Regions from separate parts of the Paraliobacillus zengyii genome, predicted to be linked through region 3. Evidence: riboswitches for the same ligand, from Rfam matches in the RefSeq annotation. Region 3 holds a riboswitch; each other region holds the start of a gene.
What was found. A riboswitch is a leader RNA that binds a small molecule or an ion and turns the genes downstream of it on or off. The one in region 3 is predicted to bind cyclic di-GMP.

Region 1: linked by a shared signal. The riboswitch ahead of DM447_RS15125 (DUF5667 domain-containing protein) and the one ahead of DM447_RS10035 (HD-GYP domain-containing protein) in region 3 are both predicted to bind cyclic di-GMP.
Region 2: linked by a shared signal. The riboswitch ahead of DM447_RS15060 (putative bifunctional diguanylate cyclase/phosphodiesterase) and the one ahead of DM447_RS10035 (HD-GYP domain-containing protein) in region 3 are both predicted to bind cyclic di-GMP.

Annotation. Positions count from the first base shown of each region.
Region 1 covers NZ_CP029797.1:3,014,264-3,020,598, forward strand. Annotated here, with positions in the region: gene DM447_RS15100 (LytR/AlgR family response regulator transcription factor) at 1-248, shown strand, start outside; gene DM447_RS15105 (YitT family protein) at 349-921, shown strand; gene psiE (phosphate-starvation-inducible protein PsiE) at 955-1,401, opposite strand; gene DM447_RS15115 (anti-sigma-I factor RsgI family protein) at 1,452-2,357, opposite strand; partial or broken gene DM447_RS18870 (anti-sigma factor domain-containing protein) at 2,469-2,594, opposite strand; gene DM447_RS15120 (sigma factor) at 2,591-3,319, opposite strand; gene DM447_RS15125 (DUF5667 domain-containing protein) at 3,498-4,880, opposite strand; cyclic di-GMP riboswitch class I at 4,937-5,024, opposite strand; gene DM447_RS15130 (PilZ domain-containing protein) at 5,218-5,592, opposite strand; gene DM447_RS15135 (aspartate/glutamate racemase family protein) at 6,062-6,335, opposite strand, start outside.
Region 2 covers NZ_CP029797.1:2,997,974-3,004,308, forward strand. Annotated here, with positions in the region: gene DM447_RS15050 (spore coat protein) at 1-111, opposite strand, end outside; gene DM447_RS15055 (hypothetical protein) at 133-414, opposite strand; gene DM447_RS15060 (putative bifunctional diguanylate cyclase/phosphodiesterase) at 601-2,865, opposite strand; cyclic di-GMP riboswitch class I at 2,957-3,038, opposite strand; gene DM447_RS15065 (iron-sulfur cluster assembly accessory protein) at 3,230-3,535, shown strand; gene DM447_RS15070 (SCO7613 C-terminal domain-containing membrane protein) at 3,614-6,335, opposite strand, start outside.
Region 3 covers NZ_CP029797.1:1,986,171-1,992,505, reverse strand. Annotated here, with positions in the region: gene DM447_RS18845 (DUF4181 domain-containing protein) at 72-446, opposite strand; gene DM447_RS10060 (isochorismatase family protein) at 505-1,062, opposite strand; gene DM447_RS10055 (GNAT family N-acetyltransferase) at 1,162-1,716, opposite strand; gene DM447_RS10050 (hypothetical protein) at 1,788-2,180, opposite strand; gene DM447_RS10045 (DUF975 family protein) at 2,283-3,050, opposite strand; gene DM447_RS10040 (YpzI family protein) at 3,243-3,380, opposite strand; gene DM447_RS10035 (HD-GYP domain-containing protein) at 3,440-4,423, opposite strand; cyclic di-GMP riboswitch class I at 4,555-4,651, opposite strand; gene DM447_RS10030 (hypothetical protein) at 4,871-5,434, shown strand; gene DM447_RS10025 (alpha/beta hydrolase) at 5,520-6,302, opposite strand; gene DM447_RS10020 (LURP-one-related/scramblase family protein) at 6,327-6,335, opposite strand, start outside.

The DNA of each region.
Region 1 (6,335 bases), 1.0 Mb from region 3:
AAGCCATTCTTCACACAACAAATCATACTTACCCTTCAATGGATTCATTAGAGGAACTTAAAACATTATTACCAGAAAAGTTTGTCCAGTCTCATCGCTCTTTTATCATTAACCTTAGTCATGTATCATATATCCAAACGATCGGTAAAAGCTATATGGTTTATTTTTATAATTATGAGAAACCTGCACAAATTTCAAAACAAAATATTACTAGTATTCAAAAACAAATAGAAGATTATTATCATTAACAGCATGGTTACCCACATGTTGTTTTTTTTATGGGAAACAATTACAGATAATTAACATATAGATAGACATGTCCCAAAAATGTCGGAGATGACGTTATCTATGTATTTCATAAAGAAAGTAGGAAGTGTTTTCATAGCAGTGGGAGTTAATTTTTTCTTAGTTCCATTTGAACTATTTGATGGTGGTGTAATCGGACTTGGATTAATCATCAAATATGTAACAGGCATAAAGGCTGGGTTGGTTATTATTTGTGTCAGTCTTCCCATTTTTATCTTTGCATTGTTTCATAATAAAAATTATTTTATCAGTAGTTTACATGGCTTATTACTTTCATCATTTGCTATCGATTATTTCGCTTCCTTACCAGAGCTCTTTCCAATTAACTATCCAATTCCAGTTATATTAAGTGCGATCTTGGGTGGCATTCTTACAGGAACAGGAATGGGGATCATGCTACGTTATAAAACGAGTACGGGCGGAACCGATTTACTAGCTCAATTTTTAGCAGCAAGATTTCAAGTTAATATTGTCATTATTATCTTTATTCTTGATATTTTCATTATTTGCTTAGGTAGCCTATTACTATCGTCAAGTTCGTTTCTACTTTCTGCAATAACAATTTTATTTAGTGGTGTTTTTACAAGTATCTGTACGTGGGATGTTTACTATTAATCATTACACCAGGTTTCCCTGGTGTAACTGATGTTATTCTTTGCTTATTTTTTTAGACAATTTCGTTGTGGTCGGTCTTTCGCGCGGAGTCATATGCATAATGAAGTTTGCAATGACAAGAACTAACACAACAAGCGCATATATTAAAGTATCTAATGGTTTATCATAATCAACAATAATCAATCTTACCATCGCAGTAATTCCAATGTACATAAAGTATCGGAGAGGAAAGTGATAGTTCTCTTTAAAGTATTTGACAATCATTGCAATAAACTCAAAATATAGGAAAAATACGAGAATCCCAGATACGAAAACTTTATAATCGTTTGTACCATCAGTCAACAATACGTTTGCAAAAACAAACAGTTCTTTTACTAGCAGGGAGCATAGAATAACAGCTAAAATAACCAATGAAACATTTAAAACTACTTGAAAAAACTTTGGAGCCATTTTTAATACATAATAAAAACCTTTTTTCAACTTTTATCCGTCCTTTTCTTTGTCTTATAATAACATTCGGTTGTAATGCCTTAGTTAGGAGATTTCCCCTTTTTTTCTGGGCTGTTTTCAATGTTAGACTTTTCTACTTTTAAAGTATTTTTCTCTGAATCTACTTCAGTCTTATCCTTCTTTATAACCTGCATTTCTTTCTTGTCAGCTTGTTGTTCCTTTTTCTCTTTAGCTTTTTCACTCTTTTTAATTTCCTTAGTTACTTTCTCTGTTTTAGGTTTGTTAACTTCAACAGGCTTCTTTTCTTCTTTTTTCGCTTCAGTCAATTTATCTTGTCTATTAGACTCTACTTTGTCCGGCTTATTAACTTGTTGATCTTCCCTTTTAATTTGGCTATTAGTAATATCATTTTTAGCCTTTTCAATCTTTGTTGAACTATTTTTATTTGCTTTTTCTATTTCAACACTTTTCTTTTTTTCACTATCTATTTGTTCCTTCTTAATATCCTCATTAACTTTAGTAATAGAATTATCGCTTAGCTCTTCGGGCTGTACTTCTATTCCTTGTATCTCTTGGTTATATAACTGTAACTTATTTATTGATAGATTCGCTTCTCTAGCATCTTCCACTAGTTCTTTACTGCCATTTTTAACTTGAACAGTCGCAGTTGTTGCATTCGTAATTAAAGATTGATCAATAGTTTCTTTTACTTTATTGATATCCACGTCATTTTTTTCCGTTAAAGAAACAACTGTTACATCTACCTGGGCGTTTTCACTTTTCAAGTAATCTCCTTTTACAGCAGCAGTAATTATTTCTTCTAAAACAATGTCAATCTGCTTATATTTGTATGCAATGGAATCCATAACAAGTTGTCCATCCTCATTTAGGGAATTCACCTTTGTTACATTAAGGTCAGCATCTGTGTAAATTTCAATACTTGGATTGATATCTATAGCAAAAAGATACGATTCATCTTTTGTCATAAATGTACTTATATAATAACTCATAACTGTTAAAAACAATATAGCTACAAGGGATAAATATTTCTTGATAATCTCGCCTTTTGGGAACTGCTTCTCACTAATAGTATATGAATCTCCTAGTTGTGGAAATTCATTCTTTGAACGCGGCATGTTTTTAAAGTTACCATCCTTACACAAGATTGTAATATAGTGTGCAGTGACTTTTATAACGACTCCATTAAACCGGTTTGACCTCATGATTTCCCCTCATTTCCGAATGTTACTTGTATATAGGCAGATAGTTGTCGCCATTCTGGATGCAGTCGTACAACAACCAAAGCCACGATATACTTCCTATGTCTCTCAACCGTTTTTAATCGATGACCAGACACTTCTATAAATCTAGTAACAGGAAAACGTTTTTTTTTTAAAAAGAAATCTACTAACTCTGGATTTTGAATAAAATCATTCGCAATTGTAATCAAGTTTGCTTTCGTTTTCCGATGTGTAGGGGAACATGCTTCCAATTCTTCAAATTCAATGTTGAATTGTTTTAAGATTTCGCTTAATTCCAGAATTTCTTCCACTAATTCTCTTTGTTGAAGATGTTGGTGATACGTATCCATAGAATGATCAACATCATAAACAGTTACTGAATCCTCACTATTAATTGATTCTACTTCTAATGGTATATGTTTTAGCTTAGTTTCTCGACGAAAGTAGTCTATTAACTCTCGTTTAATAAGTAAATATACATAATTTAGAAAGCTTTTATTAGCGCAACTATCATATGTGTCAATTGCGCGATCAAATGCTAGTAATCCTAGACTAGACTCTTCATCACTCCACGTGATAAATCTTTTACAAACATGTCCAACTGTATTGATAATATAGGGTTTATGATGATTAATTAATTTCTCTCTAGCAATGTCATCACCATTTGATGCAGCTTTTATATAGTGATTCACTTCAGTTTCATGCACCCTATTCACCCCTCAATCATCAGTCATTTGAACTCTAAGCATACGATTTTTTTATGTATAGGTAAATAACCAAAACTTGTCTATTCATATATTTGAATCTATCATCTAAATCTTCTTACTTATAAGAACAATATAATAGACTTAAGGAGCCCTAAAATAGGGCTCCTTCATTTTACCTTTAGTCTTCTTTGTTTTGTTTTCCTTTTGCTGCCTCTTTAGCTTTATCAGCTTGTTCTTTCTTCTCTTCTTTCAATTTCTCTTTCGCTTCTTTTGCCTCTTCTCTCGCTTGCTCTGCTGCTTCTTTTGCGGCTTCTCTCGCTTGTTCTGCTGCTTCTTTTTCTAATACTTTTAGTCTTTCTTTCTCTTTTTTAGCTTCTTCTTTTGCTTGTTGTTTCGCTTCTTTCTCTAACTCTTTTAATCTTGCTTTTTCTTCTTTAGCTGCCTGTTTCTCAGCCTCTGCAACTTCAGTAGCTACTTTGGACAATTCGTTTGTTTCTTCTTTTCTTTCGTTTTCTACCTCATCTTCAACCACTTCTTCTGTGTTCTCTGATGTTGTTTCCTCTATTAATTCATTTTCAGTCTCTTCTATCGTTTCAACTATCGTGTCGTTTGCCTCATCTTGTGTTGTTTCATCAGAAACTACTTCTATTTCTGTTTCATCCACAACCGCTTTATCTTCAACCGTCAATTCATCATATGTGACGTTAAAATCTAGTTTCTTTATATCAAGGTTTGCTAATGAAGTAGATAGTTTCGAGATTGCCTCTTCATCACCAGACGCATTCGCTTCTTCTAGCAATTGCTCCATTTCTTTTTCTTTTTTAGCCATTACCTTTTTCATGATTTGAGAAGGGTGGATATTCAACTCTTTCGCTATTTCACCAAATCCTTTACCTTCTTGTAATAAAGCAATAATTTCTTCCTCTGTTTTACCGCTCTCTTCTGCTAAAGTGACCACTTTAACAATTTGACCAAACCCAAGCTCTTGAGCACGTAATTCCGCAACCTTTTCGGGATCAAGGTCTTTTACAACATTTGCTACTAAATAAGCTTCTTGTTGCCTTTCTTCAAATTCTACTAACTTTTCTTCTTCTATAGTTTCTGTTACTTCCTCTGTTACCGTTGTGGAGTCTTCCAATTCAGTTGCTAATGTTTCTTTGATATCCTCTTCAACTTGTTCATTGGATACAACTTCTGCAACCTCTTCTTGTGCCTTTTCTAATGCAACTAAATATTCCTCAATTAATTCACTCATATATTCTTCTTGCTCTTCATCAACCATTTGTTCTGATTCTGATAAACGTTCTGCTACTATTTGAAGTAAAAGCTCCGATTCCTTTTCTGAATCAGTTGTAAGTAGTAATTGCAAATTTTCTACTGCTTTATCTAAAAAGTAAAAGAAGTTATCTGGTGTTAAACCTGTATCTTCTATTACATCCTCATTGTTCAAGTCCTCAATTTCATTTAATTGACTCGTATCAACTTCTGCATATACAGAATTGCTAGTAAATAATACGCCGACTATCAAAAAACCGGTAGCACATATGTCTTTTATTTTCAAAATAATTCTCTCCCTCACACGAATAATATAATGCCAAAAAACGTATCTATTTCACTTATCGCAACTGGCTGACATAGGCATATTTACCTTTTAGTCCCTCTAGCTTAGCGTCACCACCTTTCAATGGTTTTGCCTTTGTTTTTATTGAAATTAGGAATCTACTATTAATACGTGGAATTATTTTTATTTGAGGGGGTATTTTAAATTTTTTGTCGAAAAATATTAATTAATTAGAATTCAGGATAGCAAAAAGCCTACATCAAATGGTGTAGGCTCTAGAAACATAATTATAAATATTCGATTTCAAATAAATCAAACAATTAATTTAAGAATAAGTTTAATCAATATTACCTTTTACTTTTTTTGAATATATTTTCAATTGTTCTATTAACTCTTTTTTAGCATTTTCTTCAATCATTAGATTAACACCATAATCATTTGTAGTATGGTTTTTTTTCTTCCAAACTATTATCCCTTTAAATTTCATTTCTTGCTTATTTAATTCAAAAGATATGACTAGATGGATCGACTTGTCTGTTTCTGGTATATTCAATTTTGAAGTGAATTTGACCCCTTCTGTACTTATGTCAATTATTTTAGCTTCTCCAGCAGAAGTAGTTACGGAATTCCCATTAATGTTTTCTATTCTAAATAGTGCAGAAATTGGTTGTTCAAAAGCATAACGAAACGCTGTCTCTCTCTTATACTGCATAATCTCCATTCACCTCACGTTCTTAAGTACTTGAGCTGCTTATTTTTTTCAAAAATGGATAAAAATAGTATCATTTCCCGCAGTATCCAATCTTACACCAAAATATAATGAAAGAGGTCAATTCTATAAAATTTTTCGTAGATATTGGTGTCAGCTAAAAAAAATTGATATACAAGTATAATACAAGCAAATTATTGACACCGCAACGAAAAAACGTGATATTTAGTGTTGTTTCGACATTTTATTATTCGATTGTCGATTTTTATTAATTGAGCACTGTGTAGTTTTATTTGGATAATAATAGATCATAAGATAATTCGCCTCAATCACTCAAATTCATTCGAGTTCTAAGTACATTTTCAATTATGTTTAAAAAATTTTAGTATAGCAAAAAGCCTACATCAAAAGGTGTAGGCCCTAGAAAAATAATTATAAATAATCGATTTCAACTAAATTACTTTCTAATCGCTCATCTAAAAATTGTATCTACAATTCGGTTGACATGAATTTCTGTAGTATTAAAAACGGGGATATCCAAATCTTCTCCCTTAATAATCATGGGAAGTTCTGTACAGCCCAAAATTACTCCTTCGATACCTTCCTCTTCTTTCATCCGTTTGATTATGTTCAAATAGTTTATTTTGGTCTCATTATTCACAATCCCATTTTCCAGTTCCGCTACAATCTTACCATGGATATATTGCTGTTCAGATTCCGTTGGTACAGTGACTTTTTTATTCCGT
Region 2 (6,335 bases), 1.0 Mb from region 3:
TACATCTGTGGAGTTCAAAATAAAAATTGCCTCTTTTGATTGCTGCTCAATGTCAGAAATTTGGTCTGCATACTGACTAACCGCTCTTGATTGATTATTCGTTCTACTCACAAAAATACCTCCTTGTTTTTTTTAGGACTCAGAATTGTCTTTATTGCGCTTGATTTGCTGCAATTTTTCAATTAATGCCTCTGTCTGTACAGTCATCGTTTTTTCACTATTTTGTTGATCAGCTAAAAAAGCCTCTGTTTGTGCTTTAAGTCCTTCAACCGACTTTTTAAGGTTGCTTTTTTCATCATCTGACAGTTCTGTATTTCTAGAAATATTTAGTCTCTTAAAAAGATCAGAGACATGTACTTGAATCAAGTCACTTGATATTTGATTCAACTGGTTTTGGATATCCCCATCTGTCAATGTTCTCCCCCCTTTTGGCTAAGTTATCTTACACCATATATATATACGATTATCTATAATGTGAGCGGGTTCTTATCACGAATAGTACAAGAATGGACAAATGTTACCGATTGAAACGACTAGAAAATAAAAAAGCAACCGACACAATCATTGACTGTGACGATTACTTTCATTAACTAGCATTTTTCAATCTACGGTTTCTGTTGCAAAAGAACTTAAAAGAATCTCTTCAAATGCATTAACATCTGACGGTTTCGCATATAAATAACCTTGTCCATATCCACATTGTAACTCTAAGAGAGCTTTAGCTTGCTGGTGTGTTTCTATTCCCTCAGCAATTATATTTAAATTTAAGTTTATTCCAATATCTATAATTGTTTTTACAATAGAAAGATCCTTTGCATTTTCTATATGCTCGATAAAGGACTTATCTATTTTAATTGTGTTAATAGGTAACTCTTTTAGGATATGTAATGACGAATAACCTGTACCAAAATCATCAATAGCAGTTTCAATTCCAAGTTCTTTTAAACCGTTTAAAACCTCAATGGACGATTCAATATTATGCATAATACTTTCTGTTATTTCCAATTCTAAATAGTTTGCTGGAAGACCTGTTTCAATTAAAACATCACGTACTATCGTAACAAAGCTTTCTTGTTCAAACTGTTGGACAGAAATATTTACGGAAACACATAACGGTTGAAAACCTTTCTTTTGCCAATCTATATTCTGCTGACAAGCTCTACGCATGACCCATTCACCAATCGAAAATATTTGTCCCGTTTCCTCTGCTATGGGAATAAATTCAGCAGGTGAGACTTGACCTAATACTGGATGATTCCATCTTAACAATGCTTCCATTCCAATTATCGCACCTGATTGGATATTTACTTTTGGTTGATACAAAAGTGATAATTGATTTAATTCAATTGCTTTTTTTAACTCAATCTCAATTGTCATTTTGCGCGTAATATGTGCATTTAGTTCTGCATTAAAAAAGTGATATTTATTTCCCTTACTCTTCGCAACATACATTGCTGCATCTGCATGTTTAAATAATTTAAGTCCGTCTAACCCATCGGTTGGATACATACTAATTCCAATGCTGGGTGCAATGGGAATTTCATGATAATCAATTAAAAAAGGTTTGTTAAAAACACACAACAAGTTATCGGCAATATGGCTACAATCCTTTTGATTCTGACCTGGCAAAATAACAACAAACTCGTCTCCCCCAACTCGATAAACATCTGCCGTACTGCTTAATACTTTTCTTAATCTGTCTGAGGCTATTTGTAAGACACGATCTCCAATTTGGTGTCCTAATGTATCATTAATACTCTTAAAGCGATCTAAATCCATTAACAATAACGCCAACGGTTTATTAGATTCTTTAGCCTTTTCCATCATCGATCCTAGATCTTCAATAAAGGAAGCTCTATTTTTCAAACCTGTTAATGTATCATGATAAGCTAAGTTTCTATACTCACTTACTAACTTACTGTTTTTTCGCATAACTACTAGTTGGCGACCAATAATCATGAAAAAGGTAACACTTAATCCTATACTTAACGCATTAAGTTCCCAATTATAACTTTGTGTTACGAGGATTAATAATGTAATCGCACTAATATAAGGTAAGGCATTTTCTCTGTTGTTAAAGTAATTAATGACTTTCCAATCTAACTCTGTTGTATTTGAATGCACGAATTTCCCTGAGACACCAATCATTAATAAAGCGAAAAACCAAACAACATCCACAAGACTTCCAATCTGATATCCTCCCATTACATTTAAATACGTATAGTATATATCAGCAACTACTTGAAAAAAGAAGCCAGCAATTATAAAGATCATGATCTCCTTTTCTTTAGAATTATGTGATAGGAAATATAAATTTGAAATCGCAAACAAAATACTAATACTGCAAATTAGGTAAAGTAAGGTGACCACCGTGCCAAATATCTCTTCTCCTTGAGCAACTAGAATTGGACTCATTAAATAATACGCACTGACTGAAGTTGTAAAAGTCATAAAAACCACTACGGTAAATAAATAGGGAGTAGTAGAAATAGTTGTTTTAATAACCCTAATTTTATAAAGTAACCCAATTAGAAAACAAATATAAGCTAGTAACCATAATAAAAAAGATGCTTCAGGATACTTCATAGAATCCAGTGTTAGGAAAGCTACCAACCAATTAATACTAGAAACTGTATGAAAAAATAGACCGATACTTAAAATCAGCCAAAAATACCTTTGTTTATCAGTAGTAATACGATATGCTTTGTTTAACCAAAATAAAGCAATAATTCCGAGTATAGCTTGTAGACTAATAGTAAGAAAAGAACGTAGCCAATCATGATCCTGTAAAAGTAACAAGACAATATAATAACTAAAAGCTATACTAAAAGCGGATAAAATCGCTTTTCGTTTAGAGGAAAACATCGCACTTCACCCCGATCCAGATAGTCACAACATACATAAAAAGGCTATTCCCAATGGAAATAACCTTAGAATTACCAGTTATCGTTGCCCATTTGGTAACACAGCCACCATAGTTTTCCCTTAGGCCTGTTACTTTGCGTCCTTATTTTTCAATAAGTTTGCCTTTTCAATGCAGAAGTTCATTTTTATAATATAGTTCGATTGTATCATAAATAAGCAGCCTATGCGGTACTTTATAACTATAATTTGACTTCAAACAAAATATTTCCCATAAAATTCACTGTATTAAATAGTTGGTTTATGCAAATCACTTTATTTTTTTCTTTAACACGGTAATAATAGATATAGAAATGAGGTGTCGAACATGCAATGTAAAATGAATCGCAATGCTGCAAAAATACTTAGAGGTTGGTTGGAAAGTGATGGTGCAGAAGGAAAAATGGTTCGTGTATATGTAACGGAGATGCACGGAAATCATGCGCACTATGACGTGATGTTAGATACACCGACAGAACATGATGAAATTGTTAAAACGGATAAAGATATCGATGTATTACTAGATGCTAGAGAAGACTTTTTAGATGGCGTCTGGATTCAATATTTCTTTGTTCCACAAGAAGGATTTGCTATAAGTAACTCATCTAAAGGCTTACCGCCACATCATCATTAAAAAACACGCGTCTATCCATTATTCAGATGATAGACGCGTGTTTTTCTCACTAATAAAAAATTTCTATTTTTGATGACGTTAATTCCATTCCTTGAATTTCGAGACTAGTTTTTTCACTTTCTTTACTAGCCTTCCCTCTTCTTTTCTTTGCTTTTGCCACTCGTTATAGCTTGCTATACCAATTAATAGGAAACCTGCAAGTAATAGATACGCCCACCAAGGCATATTGCCCCAATATGGTTTAGTCTGATAGATCACATTAAAGAGAAGTGTACCAAACCCAATAAAAAAGTAAGATTTAATTTGAAATTGAGCTCCTATCACTAAAGATAGTAAGGAAAGAACTCCGACAATTAAAGCATCCCATATCGTATTACTCGAAATTGCATCCATTACTAAAATGACGGTCACTAACAATAAAGAGAGCGATTGAATAGGTGACATTATGTTTTTATAGTTTTTCCAAGTCTTCAGACTCAAAATAATTGCTAAGACAAGAACAGGTAAAACCCTAAATTCCGTATGAAAAAGTTCCGAAATAAAAGAGAGATATTCCTCTATAATAGAATAATAAGTTGGCAGAAAACTAACCAAACCTAATGTGACAATAGCTTTCTGCGCTATGTGATATTGAAACCTTCTCACTTGCGCAAATAGCCATATCGTTAGTAACACATATGGAATAATCTGTATCCAAACACTATTAAATGTTTGAAGAAAAGTGAAAGAATAACCAAGATAAAATACAGCTACAATAGAATACCAATCAATATAGCGACTTTCTTCATTCCATTGGTACAGGCTCTTAAACAAGATTTTCCCTGCAATAAATAGAATAAAAAAACTAGCCAAACTAATTAAAAACAACTGAGTATCTTGATACAAATAGCGTTGTTGTTCCCAAATGCCTAACGATAATGTTAAAGGAATCACTAAACCAACAAACCACTTTCTCCTGTGTAAAAAGTAAACATTAAGAAGTACATAAGATAGAACGGATAAAACCCCTCCTAATGAATTAACTTCGTATACGCTAAGAATCGTATATAAACCGTAGTTAGAAAAAGGAATAATATACCATTCCATTCTTTCCTTCCAAGTCTTATTTACAACGAACCATCCTACAAAGAATAGAATGCTAGACCAAAACCAATAGTAACCTTGTGAGACATTTTCAAATAAATTATAATACGGAACGGTCGTAATTAGAATAAATGTAACCAAAGTCAAAGCTGCATAAAGAAATAGCTTGATCGTCCATTCTTTTTTCTTCATTAACATACTATATATATAAACACCCAACGGAACAAACAAGAATAGTGGATTTATCATTTGCGAAAAAGCTTGATCAATCAAAATAACTAACATTACATTCAATTGAATAACCTGTGCAATCCAAAAAAAGTATGGTTTTAATGCAGGAAGACGTTTTCCTTGCCACCCTTCCACGACAAGTAAGACCAATGGGCCAAACAAAAGAAAAATTACAATAGAATCAAAATCTTGAATTGAAAAAGTGCTTAGTAAAGAAGCGTAAAAGCAAAAAGTAGTGATTGCTACAAGAAACCATAATGCGTCCAGTTTTGTCTGTCTTACTAACCAGATAAATACACCAATACCTACTAAGAGTAAGACAGGCCGAATAAAGGTCGTATCAATCGTAGAGAGACCGACAAGAGACGATAATCCAAATAGATAACTACCTTGACCTATATAAAAGGCAGCTTTAGCTAATCCAGTTTTCTTGTATCTTCGCCAAATTAAACTAACGAACAGTAGGATAAGTGATGAAATCGCAATATGAAATGGAAGATCTAAATAGACGGTGTATCCTGAAATCAGCTCTCCAATCTTTGGATTTAAGCAATACAAAGCAAACAACCAACTGACTCCATTCGTCCACTTCGCTATTTCTCTTTCTATGTTATTTTTGCTAGAAACAACAAACAATGCACTAAGACCGAATAATGTATACATAAGTGAAGCCTGTATAAGTGGTCCAAAAAGAGTTGCATACATCATGGAAGCTACCATTGCAGCAACAGACAAATAGAAAACACTTCTTTTTATCGGCAACAAAAATACAATTCGGTCACCTATACCAATTAATATAAATAGCAGCATAGCATAAAAAAATAGAAACAAATCCATTCTGATACCTATCAAATAATCAAGTAATATATCTCCAAGTTGCAAACCAAATGTGTATAGAAAAATTGTCGCTAACCAGCTGAAAATTACTCGATTGGTTATATAAGATAAATAGGTATAGGTAAAAGTAATAACCAAGTAAGCAGCTAATAAAATCAAAGAGTCCTCATTTGTTCTTATAACAATCCCTTGGTAACTAATATAAATAAAAGCAAAAAATGAAATTACAGCGCTGGTATAGCGAAACATGTGTGATATAAATACATCACTTTTTACGATTTGTGCAAAAACCAGATAAAATACACCAATCAATCCATAAACAATTAAATCAATGGAACCTAGCCAAGAGGATTCTGTTAATTGATAAGCACCATATGCAAATAATGCAGAGAATACAAATTGATATTCTTTTGTGTTATAAACAAACACCATTGCAATATAAATTGTGGCGGTTAATAGAATATTGAAACTGTAAAAAAGCGATTGTTCAAAAATTACTAACATCAGTAATGTTGACACAATTAAATTCAACTGTGCATACTTAGGCAGTTCTTTTACAAATAACGTTACTTTAGGAGCCCTACGATAATGGTGATATAAGTATAAAAGTAACGCGTTGAACACCATTATCAATAGGTAGAAAACATCG
Region 3 (6,335 bases):
ATCTATATAAATCGAAGCAGCCCTTTCTACCTCTTATAGAATGGAGGCTGCTTCTTAATTTTACCGTCAGCTTAAGGAAACCATCTTTCTAACTGAAGTACTATTATAATTGCTGCAGTTAACATTAACAACATTTCGCTTAACGTTATAATAGCTCGTTTTGGGTAGTCACTATACTTCAATTCAAAGAATGCCTTTACGCCATAATCTAATGCCAGAGGAACCGTTAATCCAATAAAAATCAAGTAGGATAAATCATTAAATATAAAGAGACTCCAAATTAGAATTGTTATGATTGCAATACAATATCTATTCCATTTGTCTACCCTTCGATGTAAAACATTTATATAATTATTAGAAAAAAACTTATTTTTAACTTTTTCAATCTTAAAAAGCTTCCTCAAAATAAAATTAACTATTGATATAAGACTAAAAATAATTAACATGATTAATCCAAATTTTAAAAAGTACATAATCCCTCCTATTTACCAATTGAGTTGACTCTTATCTATATAAATAATGAGTTGGAGTGAACAAGTCTTCTTCTGTATTTCTTACAATTGAAAAGTTTTCAACATTGTAATGACCATGAAGCGTTTCGTTGTGATGCTTTATAATTTCTTCTGCACTTAAAACAGCACTGTCTTTTGTTGAATGTCCATCTCCGACTAATGTGACATCCAAACCATTAATAGTTGCTGTTCTGACTGCACTATCAATACAATGTTCGGTTGCACAGCCCATGACAACAATATGTTCAATTATTTGAGACTTTAAATGATTTAGAAGTCCAGTTCCATGGAACGCATTTGTTGCGAGTTTATTAAAAAACTTTGCATTCTTAGTGACGTTAATTTCCTCATGGACTTGAAATCCTTTGTCTTTACCATCTGCGATTTCTAGGTCTCTAACAAAAACAATAGGTATATCAAATTTGCTTGCTTTTTTAATTACTAAATTAATGTTTCTAAGAAGTTGTTCTTTTTTAAATACAGCATTTTCTTCCTGATTACCTTCAATTAACTCTTGTTGAGCATCAATGATTAACAAAATTTGATTCAAATGATTTCTCCTCTCTTATCATAAAAAATGATTATTTAATTTGATCGATTTCCTCTTAGTTTATATGTGTTTTTTGTTTTTTAAAGGAATGTAAGTAGTTTAATTCCATCCCTCTTTAAATCGAGCCATCATAATGGTGTTGTAGTAGTTTCCATCAGAAAGTAATTTATCTCTTTTTAAAACACCTTCGATTTCAAAACCATATTTTTGATAAAGTTTAATTGCTCGACTGTTTGTTTCCATTACTCTTAAATTTATTTTTTTGATATGATTGTCATCTGCCCATTTAATGGATTTTTGTAATAAATTCCCACCGATTTGATAAGACCAAAATTCTTTCAGTACACAGACTCCAAATTCAACATTATGATTAAACCTTTGTAATGGATTTCCTGTACATCTTGAATATCCAATAATTCGATTATTAACGGTTACAACTAAAAATAGGTTTTTAGCATTCTCATTGTCTATTTTAATTATTTCTTCAAATCTAATTAAATCTATGTATTCTTCCCCTCTTACTCTATCTAAATTTTCAGTTTCTCCATCAATTTGTAGCCGTAAATCTGACAAAGCTTTTGCATCTGTATTCATTGGAGTTTTAATATTGTAAGTAATTCCATTTACAGTAAATTTTTCTTCGGTGACTTTCATGACTTAAGGGTACCTCGCTTTGTATTGATTCCATAATGTTTAAGAGACATGCTAACAATCTTTACGGGTTATCACATCTTTGCATGCTTTAAAAATATAACTGCCCGGACTAAAGGATAGATCACTATACTCATCGAGAAGCAGATTACTAAAGGTGTATTTTCAAATTCCATTAGCATACTTGTTCCCTCAGTTACAAGCAATGTTATCCCTAAACCAACTACCAATAGTAAATAACTTATTCGTAATGCCTTTATAGATAAATAAACTTCCTTTTTGTCTTGAGCGTTTGTATCCGTCTCTCCATTTGCTAAATACTTAAATAAGTATGCAAGAACAAATGAAACATAAATAAATGTATCAGTTCTTAATTGACTGTCAATAAACCACTTATATAATCCAAAGCTTATAATAGAGATTATAGCAATAATAAGAACTATGTAACCTGTTAATTTATTTTTCATAAAAATAACTTCCTTTAGATTATTAGTTTATCTATGTTTCTAAAAATAACAACTCGCAATATTTTTGCACATTAAACATTTAATGGGATAAGTTAACATCAACTAGTCTACTCTCTGAACTTTATCCTGCCATTCTTTCTTTCGTTTTTTGCGTAACAGTTCTCTGTAAAAAGCTAAGCGAGCAACTTCGTATACCACGATGCTAAATATTGCTCCAACTAGTAATAGTAGTATGCCGATGATAAACCCTAAGCCTGTTAATAAAAATAATCCGAATAAGGACCATCTATTACCTTTCATTAAGGAGAAACTTTGTTTAACACTTCTAAAGATACCAAGCTTAGGGTCATCATGTAACAAATACAGCGCTTGTGAAGTACCTAAATAAAGCCAAAAAAGAATACCATATAGAATTATAAAACCAGCTATTATCGAACCTGTTCCTAAATTTAACCCAACTGGAATAATTGCAAGAAATATAATTACTGTATATATAGCTAACATTCCGATAAGATACAGTAGGAAATTTGAAATGATTAAGACAATAAGTCCTTTATAGAGCAAGCGCGCGTTTCGAAATGGATAAGTGATAGCGGTCAAAAACCTTTTTCTCATCGTGTTTTTGGTTAGGATAATGTATTGAAGAAGTATAAAAAACAATATGCTATTTACTAATGGTCCTATTAGTAATGACTGTATTGAGTCTAAACTTGATACTGCTAATGGATCCATTCTAATACTTACAGATCCCTGAATAGGCACTGTTCCAAGTAAAAGCTTGATAAAATAAGTTAGAAGAACCATTCCGATAATCTTCAACCAATTATTACTAAGTATTGTCATCGCTTCTTTAAAAACGTTTTGAATCATAAAACTCTCCTTCAACAAAAAAATTAGTATTAACTTTTGTAATCTCTTACCACAAAGTTATATTTATTTTAACATAAATATCCAATCAATTTAGATTCCTCTTTTAATTTTTTTATTTTTCATATAATAAAGAACACTTTTCTAAAAAAAGAAAAGTGTTCTTCAAAATCTATTTTTTGATACTATGCTGCCTTATTTCCCATCGTTCAATTTTCTGCCTTCTTCAGGGCTAGACATTTTAGTTGCTCCTGCTTTACTTAGATCTTGATCTCGATCAGATTCAACACGTCCACTTTCTCTTAATTTCTTTTCTTGACGGTCTTTTCCCACTTTAAACACCTCCTAATGCTAACATGGATCGTTTAAAGTGAAATTATTCGGAGAGTAATCTATACTGCTGATTCAAATGGTTTTATCATAAACGTAGGATTATCAATTAGATCAATCACTTTTTCAGTCGCAAGTATTTTTATCATTGGTCGATGAAAATGTTTGTTTATTTCAGTAACAATTGCTGGTTGATTATGATTGATCAGTACTTTCGTTCCTGGTGGGTAAGTAGAAATGGATTGACTAAAAGCTGTAACAATTTTGTGCGAATACAAACGATCTGACATAGCCATAATTGCTTCCATAGCATCATGTGGTGGAAGCTTTTTTTTTACAATTAAATTATCATAGCGGTTTGCAACAGCGCAAATTTGAGCAATTTCTAGAAAATCATTATCCTTTATTTGACGTGGAAAACCCTTTCCGTCTAATGTTTCATGATGCTGATAGGCAATATGAGCTGATACAATACTAAACTGACTAATTGTTCGCAATAATTGGAAGCCTGAATCAGGATGTTTCTGTTCATCTGTATCAATTGCTTTACCTATATCATGTAATAAGGAACCAATTGCTAGATCCCTAAGTTTTAAGTCATTATAGCCCATTTCTTTGGCAGTCAATAAAGCCAGAATGGTGACATTAACTGCATGTGCATAAGGCTGTAATTCCTTTGTCATTGTTCCCGATGGAATAAGTATAAGTGTTGGTCTATGCTTTACTTCTTTAAGCAATATGCCTGCTACTTGCTGAATAGGTTTTAATTCCGGCGTGCTTTTTTGCGTCGCATGTTCATAAAAGGTTTTAACTGCTTGAATGGCGTCTGTCCATGTTGGCATATCGAGCATATCTTCAATTGTAATTCCTTTAGAAACCTCATCCTCTATAAAAAGAAAATTAATGCCCATGTTTTCTAGTCTAGATTGTATTTTAGGATCGATCGTTCTACCAGTTGCAAGTAAAACACGTTTGCTCGAATCATATATTGGCTTGGCAAGTACCATACTTTTGTTGTCATAGTCTGAGATACTGATTAGTCTCATGTTTACACCTCTTTTTATAATCTATAAATACTAATTAACATAGTTCTACTCATAACTATTAGTAGTTCGATAAAAGAGTATAAAAAAAGCTATCACAAATAAATGTATAGCCAAAATAACTGTAAATGTAATTTGGTGGTCTGGCGATCAATAGTAATGAAGATAAATCCATACCTTAGACCCATGACTTTGCGTCCTATTCTTTCAAATAGTTTGCCTTTTTCGTGATATTCTATTTAAGTAACACCTTTTATTAGTACTTTAGTATTGTTTTAAGAATAGCTTATTTTTAATTATAATTCAACATATTTCGACGAAAAAGGCTATTGTATATTTTTAAGCTAAAGAATGCAGTTAAATTAAACTAAGGTTTAATTCTTTTCGGTATAGATTGCACTTAACGTCACAAAATAAGAAAATACTATTGCTACTATAGGAGGGCTCTTCATGGAATATCAAACGTACTGGGAGAATATATATGATAAGAACGAAGCGTTAAATGAACTTTTCCGTTCGTATTGGCATGCCTATTCAAGCTTTGGAACATGGCAATTCTGGATAGTTGTTCTTTTCTTTTTATCACCCTTGGTTCTTCTTTATTTTAAAGTGGATCGCAAACGAATTTTTGAAGTTTTTTTCTTTGGTTATACAGTACATATGCTCTGGACATACGCAGAAATTATATTATCGCGTCACGGTTTTTTCGTTCACACCTATTTTCTTACACCGTTTATCCCCTATGCACTAAGCATGACTGCTTCCGCACTACCAGTAGCTTTTTTACTTATATACCAGTATTGTACGAATGATAAGAAGAGTTTTTATTTATACATCTTACTATTAAGTATTCTTTTTGCGTTTGGATTAGCAATTATTGAAGATAAGGTAGGATTATTAAAATTTGATAAAGGAATGAATTCATTTTATCTGTTACTTGTTGATTTGGTTATAGCGATTAGTGCTTATTGGATGACGAAAATAGTGAGAAAACTAGGGAGTAGACCTAAATAATGTCATCATTCCCTAGAAAATTCAGATTAACATTTTATATTAAAGTATACAGAAATTCAGATTATGTTTACTTTTTACTTGTGTTTTAAAATCCCCTTTTTCTTAGCCACATTTCACAAACAGATGTCCACCAACTGACATCTTTCAGATCGTTCGCAAGTCCAAGTCCATGTCGACCACTTTCAAAAACATGCAACGCATAAGGAACTTTTTTTCTACTTAAAGCACTAGCAAACTGTAGACTGTTCTCTACTGGAACGGCGCCATCATCTGCTGTATGCCATAAAAAAGCAGGTGGTGTATCAGTTGTTACATGGTCTTCCAATGACATAAGTTCCACTAAAGAAGAATTAGGCTGTTCGCCAAGTAAAGCCTGCTTACTACCTTCATGCGTAAATTCACCCATCGAAATAACAGGATAACATAGTACCATTAGATTAGGACGACTGCTTTGATGTTCAATGGCATCATCCGCCTCAGGATTACCCTCGTCGTAATGAATACTAGCGGAAGCTGCCAAATGCCCGCCTGCAGAAAAACCTAATATACCGACTCGATCTGGGTCTATATTCCATTCGCTAGCATGATGTCTAACAGTGCGAATAGCTCGTTTAGCGTCATTTAACGGAGTCGGGTGTTGATGAGGAGCTATTCTGTAATGTAATACTACTGCTGCTATTCCAATTTCATTGAGCCATTCTGCAATAGGTGTTCCCTCGTGTTCTGCACGATGTGTATACCCACCACCTGGGCATACAATTATAACTGGTGTTGGATTCTGTTGTTTTAATAAATATGGTGTCAAGCTAGGGACCGTTTCATCTATTGTATGTAACTGTTTATCTACATTATATAGTGCTAACAGCATCTTCTTCTGCCCCCTCTGTTGTAATTAATTACC